One region of the Priestia sp. ABM2_011 genome, then DNA from elsewhere that is predicted to be linked to it. Evidence: riboswitches for the same ligand, from Rfam matches in the RefSeq annotation. Region 1 holds a riboswitch; each other region holds the start of a gene.
What was found. Region 1 has a riboswitch for S-adenosylmethionine ahead of ACXAE4_RS16845 (Na+/H+ antiporter NhaC family protein). Riboswitches for the same ligand answer to the same signal wherever they lie in the genome.

Region 1 (7,361 bases):
TTTTTGAACGATTTGATTCCTTGCTTCTAGTTGTATGGATCATGCAGATGTTTGCTTCTTTTACTATTAACCATTACGCCGCTTCATTAGGACTGTCTCAGCTTTTCAAAAAAAACATTCATCCATTTATGTATGGTTTGCTTCCGGTCATATATCTTATTTCCATGATTCCTAAAAATATTAATGATGTATTTAAATTGGGAGATATGATTGGCAATATCGCCTTAGTTTTATTTGGCATTTTGCCGCTGCTTCTTCTCATTATTTCAAAAGTAAAGGGAGTAAAATATGAAACAAACCTTTAACCATTTCCAGTACCTATTGGTTTTGTTTTCTGTTTTTTTGCTCTTTCCTCTGGCAGGCTGCTGGAGCAGTCATGAAATTGAAGAGCAAAGTTTTGGAGTGGGTGTGGCCTATGATAAAGGTAAGGAGTCCATAGCTGAAAAAGAATTTGATGAACAAGGAGAAGGGTATACTAAAAAGAACCTGATTACGTCAACTTATCAACTTATCACTCCTCAAGTCGCAAGTTCAACCACTAAACAAGGAGGACCGCAGCAGAAATCTTACGTAAATATTTCGGAAACAGGAGATTCTCCTTTTCAAATGCTTCGTGAATTATCTTTAAGAAGTGACACTCCTTTAACTAGTCCTCATATGAAAGTAATGGTTATCAGTGAGGCCCTTGCACGAGCGTATAGTTTAGAGCAATTAGTGGACCAAACTCTTCGGGACAATGATTTTAGACCTAGTTGCCTTGTGTTTATTAGTAAAGGAAGAGCTAGCGACACGTTAGAATCAAAAACAGCAGGAGAGATCCCAGCTTTTCACCTGTATGGAATGATAGACAATACGTATCGAACAACGCGGGTTTTACCGCCCATGCCGCTTATTAAATTAGCAAGCAAGATTCAAACTGGATCTAGTTTTCTATTGCAAAATGTATTATCAGCAAATGGAGAAATCAAATTTGCGGGTGCTGGTATAATTAAAGGGGAAACAAGCAAAATGATTGGTTTTTTGAATGAAGAAGAACTAGATGGTTTGGCTTGGATTACAGGGAAAGGGAAAGGCGGGCTAGTAAAAAGCTTTGATAAAAAGACCGGTCAGCTGATTGTATATGAAATAGAGTCTATGAAAAGTCACATTCAACCCCATGTTAAAGGAGATAATATCTCTTTTGATGTACACATTGAATCAGTGGGAAGGCTATCTGAAAGTTGGATGACCTCAGGGAGCTCTTTTAATAATCAATTTTTACAGAATGCGCAAAAAACTTCAGAAAAAAAAGTAAAGTACCTGGTAAGAAACGTACTAGAAAAAATGCAAACAAAATATAAAGTTGATGTTGCAGGTTTCGGAAATCAATTGAGAATTAAGCAGCCTAGAACATGGATGAGGGTCAAAGGAAATTGGGATCAAACATTTAGTGAAGTGCCAATTAACTATGATGTGAAGTTAACGATTAAAGATTATGGAGCATCCGGGTCAAAAAAGTAAGCACCCGACTGTAACTTTGCTTATCGTTATGTCAAAAATGAAAAAAACCTAAAAAAATAATAATCTCGGAACTTCCCACGAAATACTCATCGTATGCTTCGTACAGAGCCTTCAACAAACAACAAATAAGAGCTGCCGGTTTTCGACAGCTCTTATTTGTTGTTATTCAAAAATATAAGCTAGTGCTTGAAGAGCCTGTTCTGGCGTTTCGACTACAACTTGGGCTTTGTTTGACAGTTCTTTAAGCGGGTGGTGCAGTTTTTCAGGGCGAACCAAAATTAGCGGTTTATCTAATGCGATGGCTGTCGCTGCATCCATTGAGCTGTTCCACTGCTTGTATTTTTCACCAAATAAAGCAATGACCACATCAGATTTTTTAAGGAGCACCTGCGTGCGTAAATTATTAATTTGAGAAGCAGCTTCATCTTTTAAGACAGCGTTAGGCTGTTTTCCTAAAATTTCTTCTCCAATGTTGTCGGAGCGGTCATGGTCTGTCATGGGACCGACAAAGGTAAGGGGAAGGTTTAATTGTTCCGCTTGGTTTTTAATTTCGTCTCGCCAGTTATCATGAATTTGCCCGGCAAGGTATACGGTTAAGTTCATTATGTAGAAGTCCTCCTCTAACTAAAGTTTGTTTTATTTTATCAAATGTAAGCGGATAATACGAATGATTTGAATGGGCTACTTTTCCAAAAATAAGGTTATAGTAGACAAATAGTTAAAAAAGAGAAACAATAGAAAGCGTATTGCTAATTAAAGAAAGGATGTACCTGATGACAGAAACAGTGCTACAAGTAGATCATGTTAGTAAAGTAATTGGGAAGAAAACCATTTTGCATGATGTATCCTTATCGGTTGAGCGCGGTGAGATTTTCGGATTGCTTGGTCCGAACGGCTCTGGAAAAACAACGCTAATTCGTACCGTAGTAGGACTCATTAAAGAAACAAAGGGAACAATTACCGTCAATGGGTTTCCTTTAAAAGAACAGTTTACTTCAGCTATGAAATCAATTGGAGCGATTATTGAAAACCCTGAGTTTTATGATTATCTGACGGGCTATCAAAATTTAAAACACTTTGCGAATATGCATGAAGGGGTCACATCAGAACGCTTGGATGAAGTGATTGCTTTAGTAAAGCTTGAAAACAGCATTCATGCAAAAGTGAAGACGTATTCTCTTGGGATGAGACAGCGTTTAGGAGTAGCTCAAGCCATTTTACATAAGCCTGCATTGCTTTTACTAGACGAACCAACAAATGGTCTAGACCCAGCGGGAATGAGAGAATTTCGTACATATTTACAAACGCTTTGCAGGGAAGAAGGAATTTCAATCTTAATCGCGAGCCACTTATTAAAAGAGGTAGAAGCATTATGTGACCGCGTTGGCATTATTCAAGACGGTGAGTTAAAAGCCATTCAAGATCTATCTCCAAATCGTCAAGACCAAGGAATGTACGTAGAATTTGAGGTGTCTGACGCGCAAAAAGCAGCGGATCTTTTATCACAAGAATTTGAAGTAACGATGAGATCACATATTATCGACGTGGCGATTGTAAAAGAACAAATTCCAGCTGTAAATAGAAAATTAGTGGACAGCGATATTTTAGTCTACCGAATCACTCCTGTGTATGAGACGCTTGAAGATTCGTTTATGTCCGTTACGGAGGGAGAGCACCATGCTTAAGTTAATTCAAAATGAACATATGAAATGGTTTTACAAAAGAAGTACAAAAGTCACATTTATTACAATCGGCATCTTAACTCTTTGTATGGCTCTTTTAATGAAGAAAGTAGCAAACAGCGCAGGAACGGAAGACAACATATTGAATTTCCTGTCATTTAGTGCAGGCATGCTGATCCTCGTTCAATTTTTCGCGCTTGCTGTTGGAGGATCAATGGTTGCAAAAGAGTTTGAAGCGGGTACCATTAAGCTTCTTTTAATTCGCCCTGCTAGACGTTCAACGATTTTAACGTCCAAGTACATAACGCTCGTTTTAATTAGCTTGTATTACTTGCTGAGCTATTTGCTTTTTTCGTTTGTATGGGGAGCATTGTTCTTTGGATTTGCCAGTCTAGAAGGAGATGCGCAGCTGCTTAAAAACATTACGCTTACGTATGACAGCGCGTATATGGAAACGTTTATGATGATGACGTTCGCATTCATGCTGTCGTCTTTATTTAGAAACAGCGCGCTTGCTTCAAGTCTAGCTATTGTCGTAAGTATTGGGGCGAAAGCAGTAACTGGGATAGTATCACAGTTTGGTCTATGGTGGGGGAAATTTTTACTGTTCGCCAACACAAACTTTGTGCAGTATATGGACGGAATGAAGACGATGTTTGACGGAATGACAATTCCATTTTCAATCTTCATCTTAGTTGCACACTTTGTCTTCTTTATGGGGGTAGCATGGGTGGCGTTTTTAAAACGTGACGTAGCTAATTGATGTGAGAATTTTCACACTATATATTTTTCTAAAATAGCATTTGACAATTAAATAAAAAGAGATTACAGTAGTGAAAGACTATTTTTAAAACAACTACAAACTTCTTATCAAGAGAGACGGAGGGACTGGCCCTACGATGTCTCGGCAACTGGCTGTACGCAGTGCGGTGCCAAATCCAGCAGACGATGTTTCGTTTGGAAGATGAGAAGGGTAATCTTATGATACAAATAAGAGACCTCTTCTTATCAATAAGAAGAGGTCTTTTTTTATTACGTAAACAAGAGGTGTTAAGAATGGAACAACAAAAAGGAAACGGCTGGGCGCTGTTACCGCTGGGCGTCTTTTTAGTCCTGTTTGTCGGATCAGGAATTATAACGGGAGATTTTTATAAGCTGCCTGTATTAGTAGCTATTATCATTGCAGCCATTGTGGCGCTGGCTATGAACCGCAAAGATTCACTTAATGTAAAAGTGGAACGCTTTGCTAAAGGAGCAGGGCATCCTGATATCATTATTATGGTACTTATTTTTATTTTAGCAGGTGCTTTTTCAGAAGTCGCTAAAGGCATGGGAGCTGTTGATTCAACGGTAAACTTAGCTCTGTCTGCGCTTCCGCAAAGCTTAGTGGTAGTCGGAATCTTTGTTATTGGCGCATTCATTTCAATTTCGATGGGAACGTCAATGGGAACGATCGCTGCGTTAGGGCCTATCGCTGTAGGAATCAGTGAGCAGGCGCATGTATCCATTACATTGGCAATTGCTGCTGTTGTTGGTGGTGCAATGTTTGGAGATAATTTATCCGTAATCTCTGATACGACCATTGCGGCAGTTCGTACTCAAAAAACAAATATGTCAGATAAATTAAAAGTAAACTTTTTTATTGTCCTTCCTGCAGCGATTGTTACAGTGATTTTATTACTTGTAATGACGCTAGGCAATACGTCATCAGTAGAAATTAAAGATTTTAGCTGGTTTAAAATCTTGCCTTATGTCGGCGTACTCGTTGCTGCCATATTTGGTGCAAACGTATTAAGCATTTTAACCGGAGGAATTGTATTAGCCGGCGTGATTGGATTAGCTGACGGAAGCTACACGCTTTCTTCTCTTGCTAAAACTGTGACAGAAGGTATTGGCGGAATGTCGGAATTAATTATTTTATCTCTGTTAATTGGCGGAATGGTTGAACTCATTCGCTATAACGGCGGTATTCAGTTCTTATTGAACCTATTAACACGACGTATTCAAACAAAAAAAGGCGGAGAATTCAGCATCGCTGGATTAGTAAGTTTAACCAATTTAGCCACGGCTAATAACACGATTTCAATTATTACAGCAGGTCCGTTAGCGAAAGAAATCTCTGATAAGTATTCAATTGATAATCGTAAATCAGCCAGTCTGCTCGACTTGTTTTCATGCAGCGTTCAAGGGCTTATCCCTTACGGTGCACAAATGCTTCTAGCAGCAGGATTTGCTAAAGTTTCACCAATTGAGATTATTCCATTTACATTCTATCCAATGTTAACAGCGGTTTGCGGTATCATTGCGATTGTAATTGGCTTTCCTCGTTTAAATAAAAAATCAAAATCATCTAAAGAAGCTGCGTAATATCAAACCCTTAAAAAGAACATTCTTTTTAAGGGTTTTTTACTGTTTGAAAAAATCAGTCGGCTTTTTTTCATCTAGCTCCTTCCAAAGTGTCTCATTTTGTTTAAGTGCATAAGCCGCTCCTCCGATTTCAATTCCGCATAATAAAATGAATAATAAAATACCCATGATATGACCTCCTTATATAAGTGAATAAAAACATGATTGTAACGGGTTTAGCTTATTGCTGTTTCACTTTATAATGAGAATAAAGTATGAAACGCGTTTCAGCGCAAGAGAAAAAGGTGAAAACATGACAAATATCCGAGATATCGCAAAAAAAGCTGGTGTATCTGTTTCGACCGTGTCACGGGTTTTAAATCATCATCCGTATGTAAAAGAAGAAAAGCGCCGTCTGGTAGAAGAAGTAATTCAAGAACTTAATTACGAACAAAACATTAATGCCGTTCACTTATCAAAAGGGAAAACAAATATGATTGCTGTCGTCTTGCCTTTTATTAATCATCCTTATTTCAGTCTGCTTTTAGAAGGAGTGGCCTCTCAAGCGTTAGAAAAGCAGTATCAGCTTGTTATTTGTCAGACGAACTATGATGTAAAAAAAGAAGAAGAAGCGCTTCATATGCTAAAAACAAAGCAGGTTGATGGAGTGATTATTTGTTCTAGAGCAGGCAGCTGGAGCACGATTGAATATTATCAGCAGTACGGGCCGATAGCCGTGTGCGAAAACGTACAAAATCGTTCTATTCGCTCCGTATACGTTGATCATTATGCAGCTTTTAAGAAAGCGCTCATGTATTTAAAAGAAAAAGGATATACGGATATTGGCTACTGTATTGGAAGAATGACGGGTACAAATAGTCAACAGAGGCAGCAAGCATACAAAGAATATGTAGAAAGAATAAATGAGCCTTATCATCCGGAATGGGTGTTTCAAGGCTGTTTGAACGTGACAGATGGTGAAAAAGTGGTGAAAAAATTGGTGCAGATGAAAAATCGGCCTCAGGCGCTTTTAGTAACAAACGATCAAGTCGCTATTGGTATAAAAGCTCAGTGCGAACAAGCGGGTATATCAGTTCCAGGCGATTTAGCTATTATTGGTTTTGATAATCATCCGCTTTCTTCTTATTTACAAATCACAACGATCGAACTTCCTCTCAAAGAAATGGGCGAAACGCTTTTTAAACTAGTTAGGAGCAAGGATCCTCAAAAAATTGAGCTTCCTTTTCGGTTTATTGAGCGTAAAAGCGTATAAATTCTTGATGATCTCACCACGTGTTTTTATCGGATAAAATGAGTAAAAGCGGACATCATACGAGTAAAGAAAGAAGAAAAGGATGATGATCGTGGAGAAAAAAGAATATCAAGTAGGAGATCAAGTATTTGTTATTTACCGAAATCCTCATACGGCAAACGTTGCCAATATTAATCAAGCTGAAATTGTTGAACATCCTGAAAATAAAGGTGAAAAAGCGTTGTTTCTGCATGAGTCTTATCATTTGTTAGCTGAAGATGATGCTGTGTATTCAACGTATGAAGAAGCAGAGAACATGTATAACAAGATATTTGATTATGAACAATATGATTGACGAAAGGCTCTCTTAAATAGAGAGTCTTTTTTGATGTGGAAAATAATTACCATGGATAGAGTCTTTTTATTTTTCAAACGCTATTAGTATTAGAAAAAAGGAAGTGTACATGATGATAAAACCTTTTGTACCTCAATTAGTATACATTGAGCCAGGGGCAATGGAGTACCCGCTTGGTGTTCAATTAAAAGAAAAATTTGAGAAGATGGGAATTGAAATTCGTCAA
Region 2 (7,361 bases), 1.4 Mb from region 1:
CCTCCTGCCATTAATATGCTTAGTTTCTCTTCCGTCGCTTCTTCTCTTGTAAGCTCTCCGACAATACTGCCTTCGTACATCACTAAAATTCGATCTGATAGTGAGATAATCTCCGACAGCTCAGACGATACAAGTAAAATAGCAGAGCCATTATTCCTTTTTTGAATCAAGGCATCATGAATACGTTCCATTGCCCCAATATCCACTCCTCGCGTTGGTTCGGCAGCAAGTAGAAAAGAGGTGTTTTGGCCAAGCTCTCTTGCAACAATTAATTTTTGCAGATTTCCCCCAGACAGTTCTCCTGCTTTTTGCTTAGATGAAGTGGCTTTAATCGAAAATTCATTTATCCATTCCTCCACGCTCGACTTGAATATCTTTCTTTTCAGCCAGCCCATCTTCGAGTAAGAAGCTTTATACTGATAGCCCATCAGCGCATTTTCCTCGATCGTATCGTCTTTAGAGGCTCCCCACATATAGCGGTCTTCTGGAATATGAGCAATTCCTGCCTCTCTTCTTTCACGCACAGATCGCCCTGTAAGATCTTCATCTCCAAGTTTGATACTTCCGGTGTCTGTTTCTACTAATCCAGCAATTGCTTGAAGCAGCTCTGACTGCCCATTTCCTGAAACCCCTGCAATACCGACAATTTCGCCTGCAGAAACGTGAAGAGACACATTTTGCAATACGTTTTTTTGTCCTTTTCCTTTTAAAAAGAGATTTTGTACGCTTAAATGAGAAGTGCTTTGTGATGGCACTCTTGCAGGACGCTCTTTTAATTCTCTCCCTACCATTAGTCTCGCTAAATGGTGAGCATTGGTATCTTCTTTACTTGTGACGCCGGCTACTTTACCATTTCGAAGAACTGTAATTCGGTCCGCTACTTCCATCACTTCTTGCAGCTTATGTGTAATAATAATGATGCTTTTTCCTTGAGAAGCCAAAAACCGGATTGTTTTTAATAGTTCCTTTACTTCATGAGGAGTAAGAACGGCGGTAGGCTCGTCTAAAATAATAATTTCTGCTCCTTGATACAGCACTTTTAAAATTTCAATCTTTTGCTGTTCCCCAATTGAGCAATGCTTTACTTTTTTATGAACATCCACTGAAATTTGATAAGTTTGGGTTAATTGCTGTACATCTGCTTTCGCCTGCTTTCTGTTGAAAAAGAGACCTTTCTTTGGCTCATGCCCCAAGACAATATTTTCAGCCACTGAAAAATGAGGAAAAACCATAAAATGCTGATGCACCATGCCTATTCCGTTTTTAATCGCATCCGCAGGAGATGAAAACGAAACAGGTTTCCCGTGCAGCTGAACACTTCCTGAACTCGGCTTTTCCATTCCGTAAAGCATCCTCATCAACGTTGTTTTACCAGCACCGTTTTCTCCGACCAGCGCGTGAACCTCCCCTTTTTTCAGCGTAAAAGACACGTTATCGTTTGCTAAAAATGAACCGTATTTCTTCGTCAAATTCGTTAACTGCAACAGCTCACTCATTCCATTCATTGCTCCTTTCCCTTTAGGTTTTTTTCAAAAATAAGAAAGAGAAGCCAGCCTTACTCGACTTCTCTTCTCAACTCACTTTGCTAACGGATCTTTTACCACTGTTTTTCCATCAATAATCGAATCTTTAATTTCTTTTAATTGATCAATTACATCTTGTCCTACAAAGTCATTAAGAGGTGTCTTGCTGTCTTGAGTCACATACGTTAACCCAACACCTTTTTCTTTTAAGCCGTATGTCACTACGCCCGATTTAAATTTGTCATTTGCTAGTGCTTCTACCGTTTCATAAGCAGCCGCATCAGATCCTTTTAACTGCGATAAAATGATATGCTCAGGATCTACTTCCGTACGGTCAATATCTTGGCCTGCCGTATAAAAACCTTTTTCTTTTGCTGCTTCAAATACACCCAAGTCGCCTACAGCTGATGCTCCAGCGATAAAATCAGCGCCTTTTGAAGCCTGTAAAATAGCAAGTTCTTTTGCTTTAGCTGGATCAGAGAAGCTTCCAACATAGTTTACTAAAAACTCTGCTTTTGGATTTGTTGATTCTAGTCCTTCTTTAAAGCTTACCGTCCATTTTTTTAATAATGGAATATCATCAGCTGCAACCATTCCTACTTTATTCGTTTTCGTAATCAATCCTGCGGCTGCTCCTAATAAATATGAAGCTTCTTGTTCACGGAATACAACGCTTCTTACATTTGGTAAATCAACCACTGTATCAATAATCGCAAATTGACGCTGCGGATTTTCTTGAGCTACTTTTTTCAACGCATCTTCGGATTCAAAAGAAGATGTAATAATCAAGTCATAATTTTCTGCTACGGCAGCACGCAAATTACTTTCAATGGCTGCTTGATCTGTAGATTCAATTGTCTTTACATCAATGTTATACTTCTTCCCAGCTCGTTTTGCTCCCTCATCCATTTGCTGAAAAAACGGGTTAACCCCAATCTTTTCAGGCAAAACAAGAGCAATTCGCTTCTTTCCTTTCTCTTCACTTCCACTGCTTTTTGTGCTTTTTGACTGACAGCCAGTTACGAGTAGTACAAGCGCAACTGCTAAAATAAGAAATCTCTTCATTTAACTTACTCCCCCTATAATATAAAAAAAGCTCTTCCTTTATATAAAGGAAGAGCTCGTTAACCAAACGTCTCTTCCTCATCTTCAAGAACATACTGTTCTTAAGGATTTGGCACCATTCTGTCATAGACAGCGGTTGCCGGGTTTCACAGGGCCAGTCCCTCCACCTCTCTTGATAAGGAAAACAATAGCTATTTGTTTTATGTAATATAGTCAATATTAATAGTTTTTTAATAATTGTCAATATTATTTTTCTTTTTCATACAAAAAAACTTTAAAAACAGATAGGATTATATGGTTTTAGTCTACTAAAATAGAAGTTAAAGCCTTTACCTCATTTCTTGAATCATTCTATACTTCTTCACAAAGCGCTTATACTGAATTTGTTGACTGTCGAAAGGATTTAGTGGTAGCAAATAAATTCTATTATGCTTCTTCGGTTAATGTGTTATTAATTGAAACCACTTTACCAATAATGTTAGACTTTTCCTTAGCGATATTGTTAAGAGGTGTTAATGTTGAAATTAATGAAAGAATTATCTGGCATAGCCATTGGGCTTATTATCGCTTTAGCCGTTTCAAAAATATTTTTTGATACCCCGACCAACATTGGAATCGTAGTTATTTTTATTACGAGTATGGTCGTAACAGGGGTAGCAAGAGCAAAACTAAGATGAGATAATCTAACAAAAAAACACCACCTTTTATTCGCAAGGTGGTGTTTTCTTTTAATGATTTTAGTATGTAGTAATTCTAAGTGAAGGCCTTTACCCTTCTCCATCAATCATCGTATACTTCCTTGCAAAGCGCTTGTAGTAAATTTGCTCATCCTCTTGCCCATCGTTAAAAACAAGTCGGTTATGATCAATATCTTTCTCTTTTAACACATAGCCTTTTTCATTCATCAGTTGAATATATTCATCTAAATGTCCTTTTTTCACCATATAGTAAAGAGCATCATCTGAATCCGTAGTCTCTGCTACACCTTGACTTCCCACTTCTAATTTGAAAACAGCTTTTGCCGTTTGAATGGGACGGTAGTCTCCAAACACTCTTTCCCAATTTAATAGCAGCAGCGCGCCGAAAATTATGATACATCCTCCAGCCGCTACGGTTAGTAAAAATCGTTTTGACACACCTTTCTCTCCTTTACATTTACATTCTTTTTCTTCTATTTAATACAACAGATTGCCCTAAACTTGTTTTTACGCCAAGCCCTAGATACACAGCAGCACCTAAAGCAATTGAAATACAAGATGTGCTAATCGCAAGTGAAGATGCAGACAGCTTATTTTCTAAAAAATAGTGAGAAGTATAATTGCCGATAATCACAGCGGCTGACATCACACTTACTAATAAAACAGGTGTCAACGCAGCTTGTCCCAGTGATTGAACTCGGTAAGAAATAGATTTTTCAATTAAATAGAAGTTATATATAACCGATACACCATACCCTCCGTAAGTCGCGACAACCGGTCCAATTTCTTTTAAGCTTGAAACCAACAGTACGTTTAATACTATCTTCACAACAATTCCTAAGCCCAAGCCTAAAATTAGCTTCTTTTGTTGATTAATTCCTTGGAGAATTGCGGCTGTTACGGTAAAAAGAGCAAAAAGAATCGCAGCAGGCGCATACCATTGTAAAACAACTCCACCGATTTCAGGACTGTTTTTCGCTCCAAAAATCATCATATATACCGGCTTACCCAATAAACAAAGCCCTACCGCAGCAGGAAGAGTAAAAAACAACAGCAGCTGCAGCGTTTTTGTAATCTTTCCTTTTACTTCCCGTAAATTTCTTTGCACAAAAGAAGATGTAATGCCCGGAATTAGCGACATGCTGAAGGCAGTCGCTAACGATACCGGCACCATCACCAAAATTTGCGCTAATCCAATGACGGAGTTAATCGTTTCAGCCTTAGCTTGTCCATATCCTATTGATTGAAAAAGCATGTTAATCGTAAACGTATCAATATTTTGATAGATAGGAATAGCTAAACCAACTAATACAAACGGAACAGCGTACGTCACAAGCTCTTTGAACATTAAAGAGAACGGAACGAATTTATTATTCTTTCCGCTGTTCACTTCTTTTATAATCAACCGCTTGCGCTTCAAATAAACCGCTCCAAGAATCCCAATTCCCCCTACGCCTCCAATAAACGCTCCAAACGTACCGATTCCAACAGCTTTTGTCATTGTGCTATGAAAAAGGTGAATAACAGCGTATGCTCCTACTAAAATGAACAACACTCGCACTATTTGTTCAATAATTGTACTTAGCGCGGACGGTCCCATAGACTGGTTACCTTGAAAGTAGCCTCGTAATAGACTCATAGGCGGGATAATAATTAAAGCAAAGCTTACCATTCGGATGACGTACACTACGTCTTTTTGACTATTTCCTGAGGAATCTTTTCCGTTAATAACTAGTTCAGCGAGCCACGGTGCCATCGTATAGAGGACTAAGAAACCTATTATGCCCGTTATCGTCATTAATAGAAGTCCTGCTTTTAACAGATCTTGTCCCGCACGGTAGTTTCCAAGACCGTTATATTTCGATACATACTTAGAAACAGCAAGCGGAAGACCCATTGTCGAAAAGCTTAGCATCAATGTATATGGACCGTATGCATACTTATAAAGTGCATAACCTGACGTTCCCACTAAGGCTGTGAAAGGAATAATATAAATAAAGCCTAAAATCTTTGTTAACAAAGAAGACGCTGTTAATAAAAGCGTACCTCTCATCAAATTTTTTTCCATACATCAAAACTCCAGCAATAAATATTATATTTTTAACAAATACTTGATTTATTGTATCATAATTACAATTATTATCCAGTTTTTTATAAAGCATTAGAACCTTCTTCATATTGCGTTTTTTTACCTAATAAAGGAATATAAACCACTCTTTTCACCTATGATAAATGAATCGTTTTTTGCTTTTTGCTTTACCTGACGTTTACATTCTAAAAGACGTGTTACATTATATATATATCAGTTACCAACTCAACTAAGACTCCTTGACTATTCTGGCCTACCTTCTCTTTTAGGTAGACTGAGGTTGCTAAATCGTTATATATAGGAGGAAAAAATCATGAAAATGAAACAACGACTATCAAAAGCGGCTGCTGCTGCGACGATTACAGGAATTGCTGCGTTTGGATTTGCTCCTGTCGCTCAGCTTGATACACCAGCACATGCAGCTACATCTCAAGAAACAAGCAGTCAAAGTCAAACAGCTGTAAAGAACATTAACGAAATTTATAATGCGGCGGTGCAAGGTGAAGTGCCGCGATTAACAGCAGACTTTAAAATTGGCAAAACCCTGCGTCAAGACGTTCGCGATCAGTTCGGTCCGCCGCCTGAAGGTTCATCAAATAGCTTTGACTACTACCACGCGGAAATGGGCCATCCTGGGTATGCATTCGGCTATGACCAAAATAACGTCATCAATGAAATTCGCTATTTTGGTACGAATGTAGAGCGTCAAACAAATTTAGGGTCCATCACGCAAGCTAACTTAAAGAAAGAATTAGGTCAGCCAAACTTTACAGGTAAAGTAAAAGGTGATGGTACGACTCAAACGAGATACACGTATCACGCCGGCGCCTATGATCTTGAATTTATTTTTGATGATAGCAAAACGTTAAATCACGTTAATTTAGTTAAAAAACCTTAAGTAATAGAAAAAGTAGCAGACAGCCTGCTACTTTTTTTCATGAAATAAAACTAGTGCTGAATCAGCTACGTGTTCATACCCAATCTCCATATAAATCTTGTTAGGCGTAGGGTTTGTCATGTCCGTGTATAGACTTGTTGTTTGAAAACCGCTGTCTAGCATAAGCTGAGAAAGCGTGGACACACAGCTTGAGGCATAGCCTTTTTTACGTTCTTCCCGCGGCGTGTATACAAAGTTAATTGTAATGTTATGAGTCGTTGGACGCGTAGCATTGGCAATCGACACATACTTCCCGTTCACTTCCCATAAAAATAACCGTTCTGCTTTAATAAAAGCTTCGCCTGTTTTGACAGCTTGTTCTTTTGACACAGGCTCTCCAATAGTCCCCATAAACTCCCAAATCCATTCTGTCACGAGCGGAAGGTGCTCCAACCTTGCTTTTACCAGCACTCCGTTCGCGTCCACAGCTTTTTTTACTTTGTCTAACTGATAAATGCGCTGATCCATTTTCAAAGAAGCTTCTTGATTTTTTAGCGCTGCTAGTTTTTGAGAAAGATATAAAGCCGTTTGCCTTTCTCCAACTAAGCCCGGTACGTCGATTTCTTGTAATAGCTCTGCCGCTTCGCTTAGTTCACCCTCCGTTAGCTTCTGTATTTGAGACAGGATGATTTGCTTAGGATGCGTTTGCAGTAACACAAGCGCAGCACGACTGTCTTTTAAAATAACACCCATGAAATTTGGTTTGCTGCTTTCATTTAAGCTGTGTAAAATTCCAAGCGCTAAGTTATGAAGAACTTCATTCTTTGATAAAAGCGGTTCTACTTGGTTTTTAAATTCCTGCACTTCTCTATATCTATGTAATTGGATCATTTTCTTTCTACCTCCGCAAATGCTCTTACCGGAAACGTTCCGGCTCCTTTTATTTTAGGAGGCACGGCGTAAAATAAAAAGGACTGCGTTAGTTGATTTAAGTGACATAAGTGTTCAGCAATTACAATGTCCGCTCCTAACAGCAGCGTATGAGCTGGTCTTGCTTTTCCTTTTGTGTCGTCAATATTCATCGAATCAATTCCTACAAGAGCGGGCTG
Region 3 (7,361 bases), 1.2 Mb from region 1:
AGATGAAGTTGCCGGTGTAATCACGTGGATGCATACGTTCTCGCCTGCAAAAATGTGGATTCGCGGTACCAAGTTACTGCAAAAACCGCTGCTTCATTTGGCAACACAATTTAACGAAAGTATTCCTTGGGAAACAATTGATATGGATTTTATGAACTTGAATCAGTCCGCTCACGGTGATCGTGAATACGGCTTTATCAACGCGCGTTTGAACAAGCAAAATAAAATTGTAGTAGGCTACTGGGAGCGCCCCGACGTACAGCAGCAAATTGCACAGTGGATGGACGTAGCCGCTGCTTATAACGAAAGCTTCAACATTAAAGTCGCGCGTTTCGGTGACAATATGCGCAACGTCGGCGTAACGGAAGGAGACAAAATCGAAGCGCAAATTCAATTTGGATGGACGGTTGACTACTTTGGAATCGGTGACCTTGTTCAATATGTAGATGCCGTTACGGAAGAAGAAATCAATGATTTATTTGCTGAATATGCCGACGCGTATGAATTTGTTTACGGCGATTATTCTGCAGAAGACTGGGAATCTAGCGTAAAAGTACAGGCAAGCTATGAAATTGCGATTAAACGTTTTCTAGACGAAGGCGGCTACAGCGCTTTTACGACTAACTTTGAAGATCTATACGGCATGAAGCAGCTTCCTGGTCTAGCGGTACAGCGCTTGATGGCACAGGGATACGGCTTTGCTGGTGAAGGAGACTGGAAAACAGCGGCGCTTGACCGCTTGCTCAAAGTGATGAGCCATAATCAGTCAACGGGCTTTATGGAAGACTACACGTATGAATTGGCTCCCGGACGTGAGTCAGTGCTTCAATCACACATGCTTGAAGTAGACCCGACGCTAGCAGTAAACAAGCCAAAACTAATCGTTTCTCCGCTAGGTATCGGTAACCGCGAAGATCCGGCCCGCTTAGTGTTTGACGGTAAACAAGGAGAAGGCGTAGTCGTTTCTATGGCTGACTTCGGCACGCATTACAAGCTGTTAATTAACGAAGTATCGGCATTTGAGCCGGAAGTTCCAGCCCCAAACCTTCCGGTAGCACGCGTGCTTTGGAACATTAAGCCGAACTTTCAAGACGGCGTTAAAGCGTGGATTGAAAACGGAGGAGGCCATCATACGGTTCTTTCATTAAATTTAACTACGGATCAAATTGTGAGCTATGCAAAGCTTGTGAATTTAGAGTACGTCATTATTAAGTAAGCATCATTACTTCCAAGGGAGCGCTGCTTCCTTGGAAGTGAAAATATAGCGTCAGTAAAAGAACGCCGTGTTTAGAAATAAATGAAAGCGTTTTAAATAAGTGTGGCAGGAAGAAAAACTAAGACAATACAAAGGGGATATAATCATGAGTAAAGTATCAAGTAAGTTTATCTTCTTCTTCGGCTCATTTGCCGGTATTTTATTCGGTTATGATATTGGGATTATTGCTGGTGCAGAAGGTCATATCCGTGAAGCGTTTCATTTAAGTCCGCTGTGGCTGGGGATTGTAGTTTCATCGCTAATGGGTGGAGCCATTATCGGTTCTATTTTAAGCGGATTATTAGGTGATAAGTTTGGACGAAGAAAGTTAATTTTAATTTCCTCTATCATTTTTCTGTTAGGCTCCATAGGTTCAGCGATTGCACCAGAGGAAATTACGTTAACGATTGCGCGCGTCTTTTTAGGTACAGCAGTGGGAACGGCTTCTTCGCTAGTTCCTGCCTATATGTCAGAAATTGCACCTGCTCATATTCGCGGGAAGCTTTCAGGTTTAAATCAGCTAATGATTGTAATTGGATTATTATTAAGCTATATAATAGCCTTTATTTTTGAGCCGGTTCCAAACAGCTGGCGATTAATGCTTGGCAGCGCCGGTATTTTTGCAATCGTCTTATGCATCGGTATGATCAAGCTTCCAGAGTCACCTCGCTACTTAATTAAAAACGGAATGGCAGATAAAGCGCGTGAAGTACTGCGCACGCTTCGTTCCTCAGCAGCGGAAGTCGAAGCTGAAGTATCTGAAATTCAAAGCGTAGCTGTGCATGAACAATCAGGCATTAAACAGCTGTTTCAGAAAAAGTTTCGTTTAGCTTTAATTATCGGTGTCGGAATGGCAACTTTTCAGCAGATTCAAGGCTCCAACTCAATTGTTTATTATGCAACAAGCATTGCCCGTCAAGTTGGTTTAGCGCCGCAGGTAGCTGCTGGTTTTACGGTTATTGTTGGGGTAATCTTCGTTGTGACAACACTTATTTTTCTGCAGTTTGTTGATAAATTCAACCGCCGTACCATTCTTACGGTTGGCGGAGCGGGAATGGCTCTTTCCTTTTTTACACCGGCTATTCTTGGAGCAGTAGGCGTTAATGAATCCGTTGTTAACTGGGTTACGTTAATTGCACTTTGCTGCTTTATCCTGTGCTATGCGTTTTCTTGGGCGCCGCTTACGTGGATCATTGTAGGAGAAATTTTCCCGCTTTCTGTGCGCGGAATCGGTGCTGGTATTTCATCTGCCTTTAACTGGACAGGATCGCTTGCAGTAGGGCTTGTGTTTCCTATTTTAGCCGATCAGTTTAGCTTAGGTGTGATCTTTTCAACGTTTGGGATCATTTGTATTCTCGGATTATTCTTCATACGCTTTGTAGTTGTCGAAACTAAAGGGCGCAGCCTAGAGCAAATTGAAACAGACATGGCAGCTCGTTCTGAAAGAAATTCGTTAAGTCCAGTTGAGCGTAATAAATATGTTTAATTGTCGTAAATGTTTTAAATGTAAGGTGCTGAGATAAAAATATTTTAGCTGAAGTGAAAAACGAACCACTAATCAAAGTGTTTGATTAGTGGTTCGTTTTTTTATGGTGACTGCAGGTTTCATCTGTTGAGTTTCTTTTAGCAGTTGATTGGAGGGAAAGACGCAGACTCCTGCGGGAAAAGAGGAACAGGTGAGACCCCGCAGGCGCACAAGCGACGAGGAGGCTCATCGGCCGCCCGCGGAAAGCGAAGCCTTGCACGGAAATCAACTGCGGTGTCACAAGCGGTTCAGCTCATGTATTCCTTTGTTCATTTTTGGATTATGCTCCAGCTCGTATTAATAGATACTGAGATTCTAGCTTTTATGTTGTCCTATCCGTGCTTAACAAAATGAAAGAATAGATAGGCTATGGAAACTAATTTAAATGTGCGTTCTTCTTACAAGAAGATAGTGACCTTCATCAGCAAATTTCCATATAAATAAGTAAGCTTGTTTACTTTTAACCAATTTTATTTAGTAATAGGAGGATTAACTAGTTGATGAATTTGACGCTTCATGAACGTTCTGAAAAGTTATTAAAGCAAAGAATTAAACAATTAAATCCGAGAGATCCATTCAACTTTGTTTTTATGGGCGACAGCAGAGGTGACGGACCAAACGATAATTGTTACACGATGAGCGGTGAATTTGAGCTTGTGTTAAAAAAGGCGGTGGAATTGAATCCGCTGTTTATTATTCATGGGGGAGACACCGTGTATACAGGAGAAAAGAGGTATTTGGAGCACTTTGTTAAAGTTGTCGAAAAAATAGCACCAAACATTCCCGTGTTTGTATGCGTAGGGAATCACGATGAATTAAACCTTGAAGAAAGCAACCTCGAAAACTTCAGAGCCACTATCGGAAAAGTGCACTGGGTCATTGATATTCCTGTCTTTAACTTCCGGTGCATCGCATTAAATAATATCATCAGCCCCAAGAATAAAATATATGGATTTACAGATAGAGAGCTGAATTATTTAGAGCAGCAGCTAGAGGATGCTCCTCGTAATACCGTTGTAGCCATGCATGCGCAGCCAAATATTGGCCGGTGGTCAGACCTGGGAGGTTTTCCTGTAACGACTCCTCAAAGTCAAGAATTTTTTGATTTAATTCAAGAACATCGCGTGAAAAAAGTGTTAGTCAGCCACGTGCATGCGTATGACGAGCAGTTTATTAGAAAAAACAGAAACGGGTCGTTTACGCTTGGAAGAGGTACTGATTTTGTATTATCAGGAGGCGCGGGTGCTCCCCTTGATTTTGAACCGCCTTTAATTTTAAATAATTATAATTTTACGGAGTTTTTTGTTAGCAGGTACGACATTTTAGGACCTCTTCTTTGGAAGGATTTTGGACGACCTCGAAGAAGTTGTTTGTAAAAACAAGAAAGTAGAAAGCTAGGTTCAAAAAAAAGAGGCTGGGACAAAAGGGTTTTAGGCGAAATGAAAAATGAACCACTAATCAAGCATCTTGATTAGTGGTTCATTTTTTTATTAGGGTAAACGTAGATTTCATGTGTATAGGTCTTTCTAGCAGGTGATTGGAGGACAAGACGAAGACTCCTGCGGGAAAAGCGGAACACGTGAGACCCCACAGGAGCGTATGCGACGAGGAGGCTCAGCGACCGCCCGCGGAAAGCGAAGTCTTGTACGGAAATCAACTGCGGTGTCACAAGCGATTCAGCTCATGTATCCCATTTGCCTTTAGATTGGATTCACTTGGTTATGTCTCAACCTCTTTTGGAAAACCGTACGAAACCTTGTAGCAGAAGGCTCAGTCAAACGTTATAATAGATAATGAATGATGATATATTCTCTATATTTGTCATATATTTGTATTACATATGTAATTGAAGAAAAACATTCACTTGATATACTGTTTAATGACTTAACTTTATCTTAACATTCACAGTGAAATGCGTGTTTATAGAGGCTTAAAACATACACAGCAAATGGAGGAGCTATCATGGCAAACGAAAAGATGCAAGAAGGACTCAATCGTTTTATTAAGGAAGATTTAAATGACCTTTTAGGTAGACTGTTCCCCCTAATGGACCGAGAATGTGCGGAAGAAAAGAGAATGCTTATCGAAACGGCGGTAGAGTACATCTATTCTTCAGGGTATCATCAAGGAGCAAAAGACTTGATTGAAACACATCGAAAAGATGATTACAAATTATTAAGGCAAAAATTAGCGTCAACGCCTCCTGAAAACTAATTTTTTTGAAATTTCTTTTGACAACATAAATGTAAGGTGTTAAGATGACTCTACATTCAAAATATTATAAACAATTAAAACTCTTATTGAGAGAGGCGGAGGGACTGGCCCTGTGAAGCCCGGCAACCATTTAACAATCTTGTTAAAAAGGTGCTACATCCTGCAAAGCGTACAGCTTTGAAAAATAAGAGAGGATTTCATAGATACTATGCCTCTCTATTCATGATAGAGAGGCTTTTTATTTTATGTGAATATGTTTTGAATGAACAATTTCATAGAAATGCATCAGGTGCTGTGTAACGAATGTACGCAGCTTAAAAGGGAAGACCGGTGAAAAGCCGGCGCGGTCCCGCCACTGTAATGGGGAGCAACTTATTAACCACTGTTTCATGTTGAAATGGGAAGGGATAGGAAGCGATGAACCTAAGTCAGGAGACCTGCCTGTTGTATGCACTTAAGCTCTACGGGATATAGAGAGGAGTGAGGAATACGTGTTGAGAAAAACAGGCTATCTCAACTTTAGTTAAGTATGCGTATCATCTCTCTTTTCATTTCGAAAAGGGAGATTTTTTAGTTTAGCGATAAAAAAATATATAGGGAGTGGAAAAAATGAGCAGTGTAAAAAGTTCAAATGTAGGTTATCCAAGAATTGGTGAAAAACGAGAATGGAAAAAAGCGCTTGAGCAGTTTTGGGCAGGAAAGATAGAGAAAGATATCTTTCTTCAGGAAATTGAAGCTCTTCGTCTTGGGCATCTGAAAAAACAGCGTGACGCAGGAATTGAATTAATTCCAGTCGGCGATTTTAGCTTATACGATCACGTGTTAGATACAGCCGCTATGTTTGGTTTGGTGCCAAAGCGCTTTGAATATAACGGAGGCCCGGTATCCCTTGAAACGTATTTTGACATCGCCCGAGGAACAAAAGGTGCGGTAGCCTCTACGATGACAAAATGGTTTAACACAAATTATCACTATATCGTACCAGAGCTTGACGAATGTACGCCTGCCCTTGTAGAAAATCGTCCGCTTCAATTTTACAAAGAAGCAAAACAAAAGCTGAATATCAAAGGCAAACCCGTTATTTTAGGTCCAGTAACATTTGTGAAGCTGTCAAAAGGATATAAAAAAAGTGAGTTTAAAAAAGTAGTTGAACAGTTTGTTCCTCTTTATGCAACAATCTTAGCGGAGCTGGAGGCAGAAGGGGTCGAGTGGGTACAAATAGATGAGCCGATTTTAGCTACAACGCTATCAAAAGAAGACCTGGCACTGTATAAAGAAGTCTATGAAGCTTTGAAAAAAGCGGCACCGAATGTAAAAGTCATTTTGCAGACGTATTTTGACAGCGTAGATTACTATAAAGAAGTAGTTGCTCTTCCTGTTCACGGAATTGGATTGGATTTTGTACATGACCGAGGCGAAAATCTCACGGCGCTTAATAAATATGGTTTTCCAACTGATAAAGTGCTGGCAGCAGGAGTGATTGACGGACGAAACATTTGGCGTGAAAACTTGGACGAACAGCTTTTAACAATCAGTGAAATTGAAGAAGCCGTATCAAAAGACCGTTTGATTCTGCAGCCTTCATCAAGTTTATTACATGTTCCTGTCACGGTGAAAAGCGAAAAAACCATTGAGCCAATTCTAAAAAACGCGCTGTCTTTTGCAGATGAAAAGCTAAAGGAAATCACGCTTTTAACAAAAGCGGTGCAGCAAGGAAAAGAAGCAATAGAAAAAGAAATAAGTGAAAGTAAACAGGCGATTCAAGCATTAAATGGATCATCTTTTCGAAACCATCAAGACGTGCAAAAAGAGCTGAAGCAGCTGCACAGCTATAAAGCACAGCGCCAAGCGTCGTTTGACGTACGTCAACGCGTTCAGCAAGAAGCGTTTCAACTGCCGCTTCTTCCAACGACAACAATTGGAAGCTTTCCGCAAACAAACGAAGTGCGAAAAGAGCGTCTGAAGTGGCGTAAAGGAGAGTTAAGCGATGAAGCATATGAAGCGTACATTAACGCTGAAATCAAAAAATGGATTGAAATTCAAGAAGACATCGGCTTAGATGTCCTTGTGCACGGAGAGTTTGAGCGCACGGACATGGTTGAATACTTCGGTGAAAAATTAGGAGGTTTTCAGTTTACGAAGTTTGGCTGGGTGCAATCATACGGTTCTCGCTGCGTGAAGCCGCCGCTTATTTACGGAGATGTCTCGTACGAGCAGGCGATGACGATCAAAGAAACGGTCTACGCACAGTCTCTAACCAATAAGCCTGTTAAAGGAATGCTGACGGGGCCGATTACGATTTTAAACTGGTCATTTGTGCGTGATGATATCCCGCGCTACGACGTGGCAAATCAAATTGCGCTTGCT
Region 4 (7,361 bases), 1.6 Mb from region 1:
TCACCCACTTTATTTAAGAAGTTTAGTCGTTTTGAACGCCGAAGCTTGTTGCAGCTGCTAGAAAGCACTCCAAACGTAGAAGAAGATATGTTTCGTTATAAAGTAAAGTGGATTCGTTTAGGTGAAATTTTACATCCTGGAGAATACAAACATCGATTTCCTCATGCTGCTAAAGGATTCGATACTGTTCGGAATCATAAAAGACCATTGACGTTCTATAGTAAATTAGAGAAAGCACTCGAGCAACAAGACGTCTCAAAAGCAGTTTCACTTTTAGAAAAACGTCCAGGTGACTTTGCTAGACGAATTGACCATTTGCTGCGCTTATCTACTGGGGAACAAGAAGCTGCTTCTATTATTACAGCATTTGCAGCGGTCGCTCATCACGTCTCTACGCCAGTACTGCTTCAGCTCTATTCACATATGAAACATCGACATCATAGACAAGATATGCGCGTAGTGTTTCCAAAAGGGAATGTGTCCAAAGTAATGGCGCTTGATAATCCCTTACCCTCTCTTCGTAAAAATCTTTGTGATGGTGTAATAGATGCATGCAAAGATGCTTTACATGACCGTTTTGCTAAGTTGCCACCTCTTGGAAATGTATGGCTTGATGAACGTTTGCGTGAACAAACTATACCGTTTTCACAGCGTTCAAGCAGCAAAACATTAAAAACGATTAGCAGGGGAAGTAAATTAACAATTCCTGAAGGCGATACGCTTCGTTTTTTCATTTGGTGGAAAGAAGGCTTTGCAAATGGTGAACATACCGGTAGTGTAGATATTGATTTATCTGCCGGAATTTACGATGAAAACTGGCAGTATAAAGAGCATATTTCTTATACAAACTTATCTTCAAAAAGCTTCAAAGCTTTTCACAGCGGAGATATTACATCTGCTCCTAACGGGGCATGTGAATTTATTGACTTGCATATCCCTACGATTCTAAAAAAAGGCGGCCGTTATATATTGATGAACGTTTATTCATTTTCTGTCCAGCCTTTTGTTATGCTTCCCGAATGTTTTGGAGGATGGATGATGAGACAGCACATAGAGTCCGGCGAGATATTCGAACCTTCTACCGTACAAAATAAAGTAGATCTTGCTAGTGATTCCACCATCTCCATCCCTTTAATTTTTGATTTACAAGAGCGAAAATTAATCTGGACGGATATTTCGCTGCATCACCATGTTGAATTTGAAAATAATCTTGAACAAAACAATGGTTCGGTCTCTCTTATGGGAAAAGCCATGACAAAGCTGTTAAAGCCAACGCTTTATGATCTTTTTTCATTTCACGCACAAGCTAGAGGAACACTTGTCCATGACAAACAAAAAGCTGACACTATTTATTCGCTTGATGAAGGTGTTACTCCTTATGATATTGAAACAATTATTGAAACCTATCTAAACTAATTATTTATAGGAAAGTAAGAACAAATAAACGAAAAGACCTCTTTCCAAGAAAGAGGTCTTTTCGTTTACTTCACTAGCTTTTGCTCAGTCCCAGCTGAACCTTGACTTCGTTTATGAAATCCTTTTGCGTAGTACGCAATAATAAGACCGATAAACCATAGTGGTCCGATAACAACTGCAATTCTTGTATCTGGATTGTACGCCATAAGAACAACCACCAGCGCTAGGAACGCAAGTGACACATAAGACGTTAACGGAAATAAAGGCATTTTGTATTTTAACTTTGCCTCTTCACCTTTTTTTAGCGTTTTGCGATACTTAATTTGAGAAAGCAAAATAATTCCCCAAGTCCAAATCGCACCGAATGTTGCAATGCTTGTTACCCACGTAAATACTTTGGCAGGCACAATGTAGTTTAACGCTACTCCGACTAATAACGCACCCGCTGATGCTAAAACAGCTTTTCCAGGTACGCCGCCTTTTGTCAGCTGACCGTATCCTTTTGGAGCTTCTCCGTGCTCTGCTAAGTTAAACAGCATACGGCCTGTACTAAAAATACCGCTGTTACAAGAAGAAAGAGCTGCTGTTAGCACCACAAAGTTAATAATGCCTGCCGCTGCTGGAATCCCGATTTTTTCAAATGTTAATACAAACGGGCTTCCCTGTGAACCAATTTCTTGCCAAGGATAAATCGACATAATGACAAATAATGCACCAACGTAGAAAATAAGAATACGCCAAAAGACCGAATCAATCGCTCTTGCTAGAGATTTTTCTGGATTTTTCACTTCTCCCGCGGTAACGCCGATCATTTCAATTCCTAAATATGCAAACATAACCATTTGCAGCGACAGTAAAATACCTTTGAATCCGTTCGGGAACAGCCCGCCGTTGTCCCATAAGTTTTTAATACCCGTCGCAACGCCGCCGTTCCCGATTCCAAACACAATCATTAATAATCCAACGGCAATCATTAACACAATCGCTAAAATTTTAATAAGTGCAAACCAAAATTCCAGTTCACCATATGCCTTAACAGCTAAGAAGTTAACTGTTGTCATGATGACAAGCGCCGATAACGCCCAAATCCAGTTTGGTACATCCGGATACCAATATCCCATATAAATACCAACGGCTGTAATTTCAGCCATACATGTTACAACCCATAAAAACCAGTAGTTCCAACCTGTTAGATAACCAGCAAGGGGCCCTAAATAGTCGCGCGCGTACTTGCTGAATGAACCTGCAACAGGTTTTTGAATCGCCATTTCTCCAAGTGCTCTCATAATAAAAAACATAATCATTCCGCTAAATCCATACGCCAATAATATTCCCGGCCCTGCTAATTTAATAGCAGATGCAGATCCAAGAAACAGCCCTACCCCTATGGCTGCTCCTAAGGACATCAGCGTCACATGTCTTTCTTCTAACCCGCGTTTCAATTCTTTCCCCTGAGTTTTCCCCTGCATAAACGTCTCCCCTTTTTCCAATCTGTCAAAACGAGATGAATACAGCTTTTTTGTTAGCGCTTTCATATAAATTTATGCTAAAAGTCAGCTAGGCTGTATATTTGTATTCTATCACCTTTCTCTCGTTTTTCTTTTGTCGAAAAACAAAAAAATTATCGTATCATTTTGTTTAAACGCACAATTAGACGTAGACACTGCTTTTTTACTATGTATTTATTATCGCACCTAAGTAATAGTATTTTTTTAAAAATAGAAAAACGCCGACTCAACTCCGTCAGCGCATCGTTCATTTTATGCTTTTTTATAAAACTAGCATTTATCTCGCGGGTTCAAAAGTTTTACAGCCAGGTTCTTCCGTTTCAGAAACATGGTGACTACTTTCAGGACTCACAACGTAAATGGACTCTGCACTGCATTTATTTCCCGATTTCCAATACATGCACTCATTCACTTCACATAATACACCTTGGGCCACTGTTATCCCTCCTTTTTTTGTCTTATCTATTTACTACCCGAAATAGAACGCTTCTAACATTTACATGCAAAAAAACCGCTTGTTTATCAAGCGGATCCTTTTACTGCGTGTGTTCAACATACTGTTTTTTAGCTAAATATAATTCACGACTCAGCGTGATCCGCCGTTCTCTCAAGTTCCTTAATTTAACTTGAAACTGTTCATTAGTTGGCTCTTCTTGAATTAAGCGATACGTAAAAGAAATATCTTCATTTAACTGTTTAAAATCTTCCCATATTTCTTGAACGAGTGCGGATTGTTTGTCTTCAAATGAACGATTTTGCTTCGTTTTTAGCGCGGCTAAAATTTCCTGCTGCCACGTTTCGTCTTTTAGTTCTTTTGCTAACAAGTATAGATCTAAATAATCATCAACGCTTAGCGCCTGTTGTGTATTTTTCAATGTCATCACCTTTTCTATACGAAATGTTTCTTCCTAAGAAGAGGATTTCATCATAGAAAAAGATTCCTCTTCTTATCTGTCAGAGCTAGGCTATGCTGGAATTAGCACCATTCAATGATTGTGGTTGCTGAGGCTTCAAAGGGCCAGTCCCTCCACCTCTCTAGATAAGAATATTTCGCTTTTAAATTATTTCTGACTATTCTAATATGTTTTATAGGTTACGTCAATAGCTTTTCAATAAAAAGAAAAAAGAAGTAAAATATGGTATGATTTTATAAAGGATGGTGAGCACATGAAACGATATATGTTATCTGCTTTTTTGGGAAGCTTGCTGCTGCTTCTTAGCATTGCTTTTTCATCTACTTTCCACGTTGCAATTGTCAAAACAACCGGAAGCATTGGAGGGATTATTTTAGCAGCGGCGGCTTTAGTTATGAACGCGCTTGAAGATCCCCCTCCTCAGGTAATACAGGTGCCGGAGCTGTTGAATCACTGGATAAAAGCACCGTTTGGGCTACTTATTTGCTTTTACTTTCATTACCGAACCTCATCGCATGTATAACATCTTATGTTTTATGGACTCGCTGACATTCACCAACATTACGGACGTTTTGCCACCTGTAGGCTCATTGATATTTGTTTATCTACAAATCCAAGTTCACGGTACACATGCTGTGCAAAATTCCCAGCATGAACGCTGAGTCTGATTTCAGGGTATCCTTTGATAGACAATTCATCAATTGCTTTTTGCATTAACGGCTTGGCTAGACCTTGCCCGCGGTATTCTGGTAAAACATATAACTCGTAGATAAAGCCAATTTCTGCTTTTGAAAAGAAGTCGGCAGATGGACCGACAAAAACCCAGCCTGCAAGTTTATTTTCTTGTCTAGATACTAAATAATAACACCCTTTTTCAAGGGCATTATCAATTAGTTCATTTACGCGTTCAGTTGACGGTTGAAACTGATGCGTTGTTCCTTCAAACAGCGCATCAGCAGATTTCGTCCGAATTTCCTGTATTTCTTCTTCAGTAGCTTTTGCAATCATCACAATCTCTCCTTTCGTGTTCGTTTTCCACATACAGAGATAAATTCCTGCAAAAAAAAGTCTTCGCCTAAGCGAAGACTTTTATTTAAATTCAAAATGTTCTTGATGGTTGCCTTGTTCATCCGTCCAGTTAATCATGATGTCTAAGCCTGCCGCTTTTCCAGGAACAGCAAAATTGGCATAGCGAAAACGCTGACCGCTTTTGCTTAAGTTAGACCTTTCAATAGGAGAAAACAAGCTGTATTTCGCCTTATTTTTTCCTTCGTGCCTAAAAGCTTGGACCTGCACACGCTCTACGTCTTTTCCAATGTTTTCAACGGTTAATCCATATGTATGATAGACGTTATTTTTCCACTTTAGCTGATTATCTCCCGTCATGCTCGCTTTTGTCAGTTCGACCGACCATTGTTCAGATGATTTCTTCATTGGAAGTTTCTCAATCGAAAGAGCGCTGACATGAATGGTTGCAAAAGCAAGCCAAACAAAACAAAAAGTGCTGACTGTATAAAGTAGTCTTTTCATAGATTTTGATCTCCTTAGAAATTTTAGTAGTAGCATCTCCTATTACCTTAAAAATTATGATAAACACTTTAACAAAAAAGCCTCTCCATTCAGGAGAAGCTTCTTAATTAATGCATCAGCAAATCTTTTTGTTTGTCTAACGAGTGTTTTGTATATAAATCTCTTTCAATCGCATATTTAGGACGCTGTTTCACTTCGTTGAAAATCTTGCCAATGTATTCTCCGACAAGACCTATTCCCATTAGCTGCAGGCCGCCTACAAGCCAAATTGATAAAATAAGAGACGTCCAGCCAATTTGCGTATGATCTAAATATTTTTGAATCAGCGCATAAATGCCAAACAAAATACTAAAGAGAAACGAAGCTCCTCCAAGCAGCGTCAGTAAGCGTATAGGTGCTACGCTAAAAGACGTAATCCCGTCAAATGCAAAAGCGAGCATTTTCTTTAGCGGATATTTTGACTCACCCGCCGTCCGTTCTTTGCGGTCATATGTGACTTCCGTGGAGCGAAATCCTACTAATGGTACAAGGCCCCGCAAAAAGACGTTTCCTTCTTTATATTTCATGAGTTCACCAAGAGCACGTTTGCTCATAAGGCGAAAATCAGCGTGATTTTGAATGAGCTGAATTCCTAGCTTGTTCATAAAACGATAAAACCCTACTGCCGTGGTTCGTTTGAAAAATGTATCGGTTTCTCTGCTGTCTCGAACGCCATATACAACTTCATACCCGAGCCAATATTTCTCTACAAAAGTACGAATGACGCTGATATCATCTTGCAAATCCGCGTCAATGGAAATGACGCAGTCAGATTGCTTATGAGCTACTTCTAATCCTGCAAGCAAAGCATTTTGATGTCCTACATTTCGCGCTAACTTTAACCCTTTTACAAACAAATTGCTGCAGCTTTCTTTTTCAATAAGCGACCACGTGCTGTCTTTACTTCCATCGTCTACAAATAAAATAGTGCTTTCACTTGATACAAGTCGTTCATTAATCAGTTCTTTTACTACAGTAGTTAATTGAAAAGACGTCTCTGTGAATACTTCTTCTTCGTTGTAGCATGGAACCACGATCGTTAAAATAGGTCTGTTCATGTTATTGCCCCCTTACTTTGCTTCATATACATACACTTTCCAAGCGGACTGTTTATCGTTAAATGCTTTTAAAAAGTGCAAACCGTCGCTTTCAGCATTTTCAATTGGCACAGCTGAAAAAATATAGCGACCGCCCATTTTCTTAAATTGGCTGATATTAAGCTGCAAATGACGGATTTTTTTCGTTGAGTCTTTTCGGTAATCATATTTTTTCCCTAGCTCGCTAACAAACACATAGCAGCGATTGCCCCAATGATCATAGTAGCTTTCTAGTTTTTTATTTTTATCAAGCTCTTTGGCAATAATTTTGCGAAACTCATGTTTATATGTTAACGGATAGAAGTTGTTATACGTATCTAGCGTATAAAAGCCGTTATACTGAGCAATTGATGGATGAAGCCCTATGCTCGCTACGCGATAAGATGATTTAGGTTTTCCAATATATCTGCTTATTTCATCAAATTGATGCACAGCATAAAATTCTTTGACTGAAGGCTCGTGATTGTAGCGATAGTAAAGTTCAGGATTTGCTATAAATAACAAAAGCAGCTGTAAAATCAAACATACCCACACAAACTTTTTCCACGCCTTGCTCCTTTTCCACAAAACATAGCCGCCAACGGCAAACATCAAATAAATAATGAGCGGGCGTAAAAAGTGAAATCTAGCAAAGTTGAACGTATTAAAAAGCTGATATTTTTCTTTTAGCGGCTCCCAACCTTTATAAAACCAAAACGCATACCAAATCGACAGTAGTAGATTAAGAATAAATAACTGCAAAAACGTTTTTTCAAGCTTTTCCTTGCGATTTCGAGCAACAAACCACAATACGACAAAAGAAAGCGGTAAAATGACAAAAGTATGAAGCGTCATTACATGCGTATGCCCGAGCGTAT

Region 2: it holds a riboswitch for S-adenosylmethionine, as region 1 does, so the genes downstream of both, ACXAE4_RS09015 (BMP family lipoprotein) here and ACXAE4_RS16845 (Na+/H+ antiporter NhaC family protein) in region 1, are expected to answer to the same signal.
Region 3: it holds a riboswitch for S-adenosylmethionine, as region 1 does, so the genes downstream of both, metE (5-methyltetrahydropteroyltriglutamate--homocysteine S-methyltransferase) here and ACXAE4_RS16845 (Na+/H+ antiporter NhaC family protein) in region 1, are expected to answer to the same signal.
Region 4: it holds a riboswitch for S-adenosylmethionine, as region 1 does, so the genes downstream of both, ACXAE4_RS08125 (hypothetical protein) here and ACXAE4_RS16845 (Na+/H+ antiporter NhaC family protein) in region 1, are expected to answer to the same signal.

What each region holds. Positions count from the first base shown of each region.
Region 1 is NZ_JBSWUB010000001.1:3,124,591-3,131,951, reverse strand. It holds gene ACXAE4_RS16870 (spore germination protein) at 1-305, shown strand, start outside; gene ACXAE4_RS16865 (Ger(x)C family spore germination protein) at 289-1,500, shown strand; gene ACXAE4_RS16860 (YtoQ family protein) at 1,663-2,103, opposite strand; gene ACXAE4_RS16855 (ABC transporter ATP-binding protein) at 2,274-3,185, shown strand; gene ACXAE4_RS16850 (ABC transporter permease) at 3,178-3,945, shown strand; SAM riboswitch class I at 4,047-4,153, shown strand; gene ACXAE4_RS16845 (Na+/H+ antiporter NhaC family protein) at 4,239-5,549, shown strand; gene ACXAE4_RS16840 (hypothetical protein) at 5,589-5,717, opposite strand; gene ACXAE4_RS16835 (LacI family DNA-binding transcriptional regulator) at 5,842-6,801, shown strand; gene ACXAE4_RS16830 (transcriptional regulator SplA domain-containing protein) at 6,887-7,135, shown strand; gene splB (spore photoproduct lyase) at 7,248-7,361, shown strand, end outside.
Region 2 is NZ_JBSWUB010000001.1:1,706,540-1,713,900, reverse strand. It holds gene ACXAE4_RS09020 (ABC transporter ATP-binding protein) at 1-1,496, opposite strand, end outside; gene ACXAE4_RS09015 (BMP family lipoprotein) at 1,578-2,588, opposite strand; SAM riboswitch class I at 2,664-2,770, opposite strand; gene ACXAE4_RS09010 (hypothetical protein) at 3,104-3,265, shown strand; gene ACXAE4_RS09005 (hypothetical protein) at 3,356-3,724, opposite strand; gene ACXAE4_RS09000 (putative polysaccharide biosynthesis protein) at 3,744-5,354, opposite strand; gene ACXAE4_RS08995 (YjgB family protein) at 5,689-6,273, shown strand; gene ACXAE4_RS08990 (GNAT family N-acetyltransferase) at 6,301-7,143, opposite strand; gene ACXAE4_RS08985 (cyclase family protein) at 7,140-7,361, opposite strand, start outside.
Region 3 is NZ_JBSWUB010000001.1:1,900,495-1,907,855, forward strand. It holds gene araA (L-arabinose isomerase) at 1-1,216, shown strand, start outside; gene ACXAE4_RS10100 (sugar porter family MFS transporter) at 1,362-2,741, shown strand; gene ACXAE4_RS10105 (hypothetical protein) at 2,886-3,134, shown strand; gene ACXAE4_RS10110 (metallophosphoesterase family protein) at 3,281-4,156, shown strand; gene ACXAE4_RS10115 (hypothetical protein) at 4,314-4,484, shown strand; gene ACXAE4_RS10120 (hypothetical protein) at 4,743-4,994, shown strand; SAM riboswitch class I at 5,075-5,185, shown strand; cobalamin riboswitch at 5,265-5,453, shown strand; gene metE (5-methyltetrahydropteroyltriglutamate--homocysteine S-methyltransferase) at 5,604-7,361, shown strand, end outside.
Region 4 is NZ_JBSWUB010000001.1:1,545,789-1,553,149, reverse strand. It holds gene ACXAE4_RS08140 (TerD family protein) at 1-1,416, shown strand, start outside; gene alaP (alanine permease AlaP) at 1,482-2,885, opposite strand; gene ACXAE4_RS08130 (DUF1540 domain-containing protein) at 3,202-3,360, opposite strand; gene ACXAE4_RS08125 (hypothetical protein) at 3,461-3,805, opposite strand; SAM riboswitch class I at 3,869-3,970, opposite strand; gene ACXAE4_RS08120 (hypothetical protein) at 4,092-4,361, shown strand; gene ACXAE4_RS08115 (GNAT family N-acetyltransferase) at 4,400-4,846, opposite strand; gene ACXAE4_RS08110 (hypothetical protein) at 4,928-5,368, opposite strand; gene ACXAE4_RS08105 (glycosyltransferase family 2 protein) at 5,476-6,465, opposite strand; gene ACXAE4_RS08100 (DUF6044 family protein) at 6,478-7,361, opposite strand, start outside.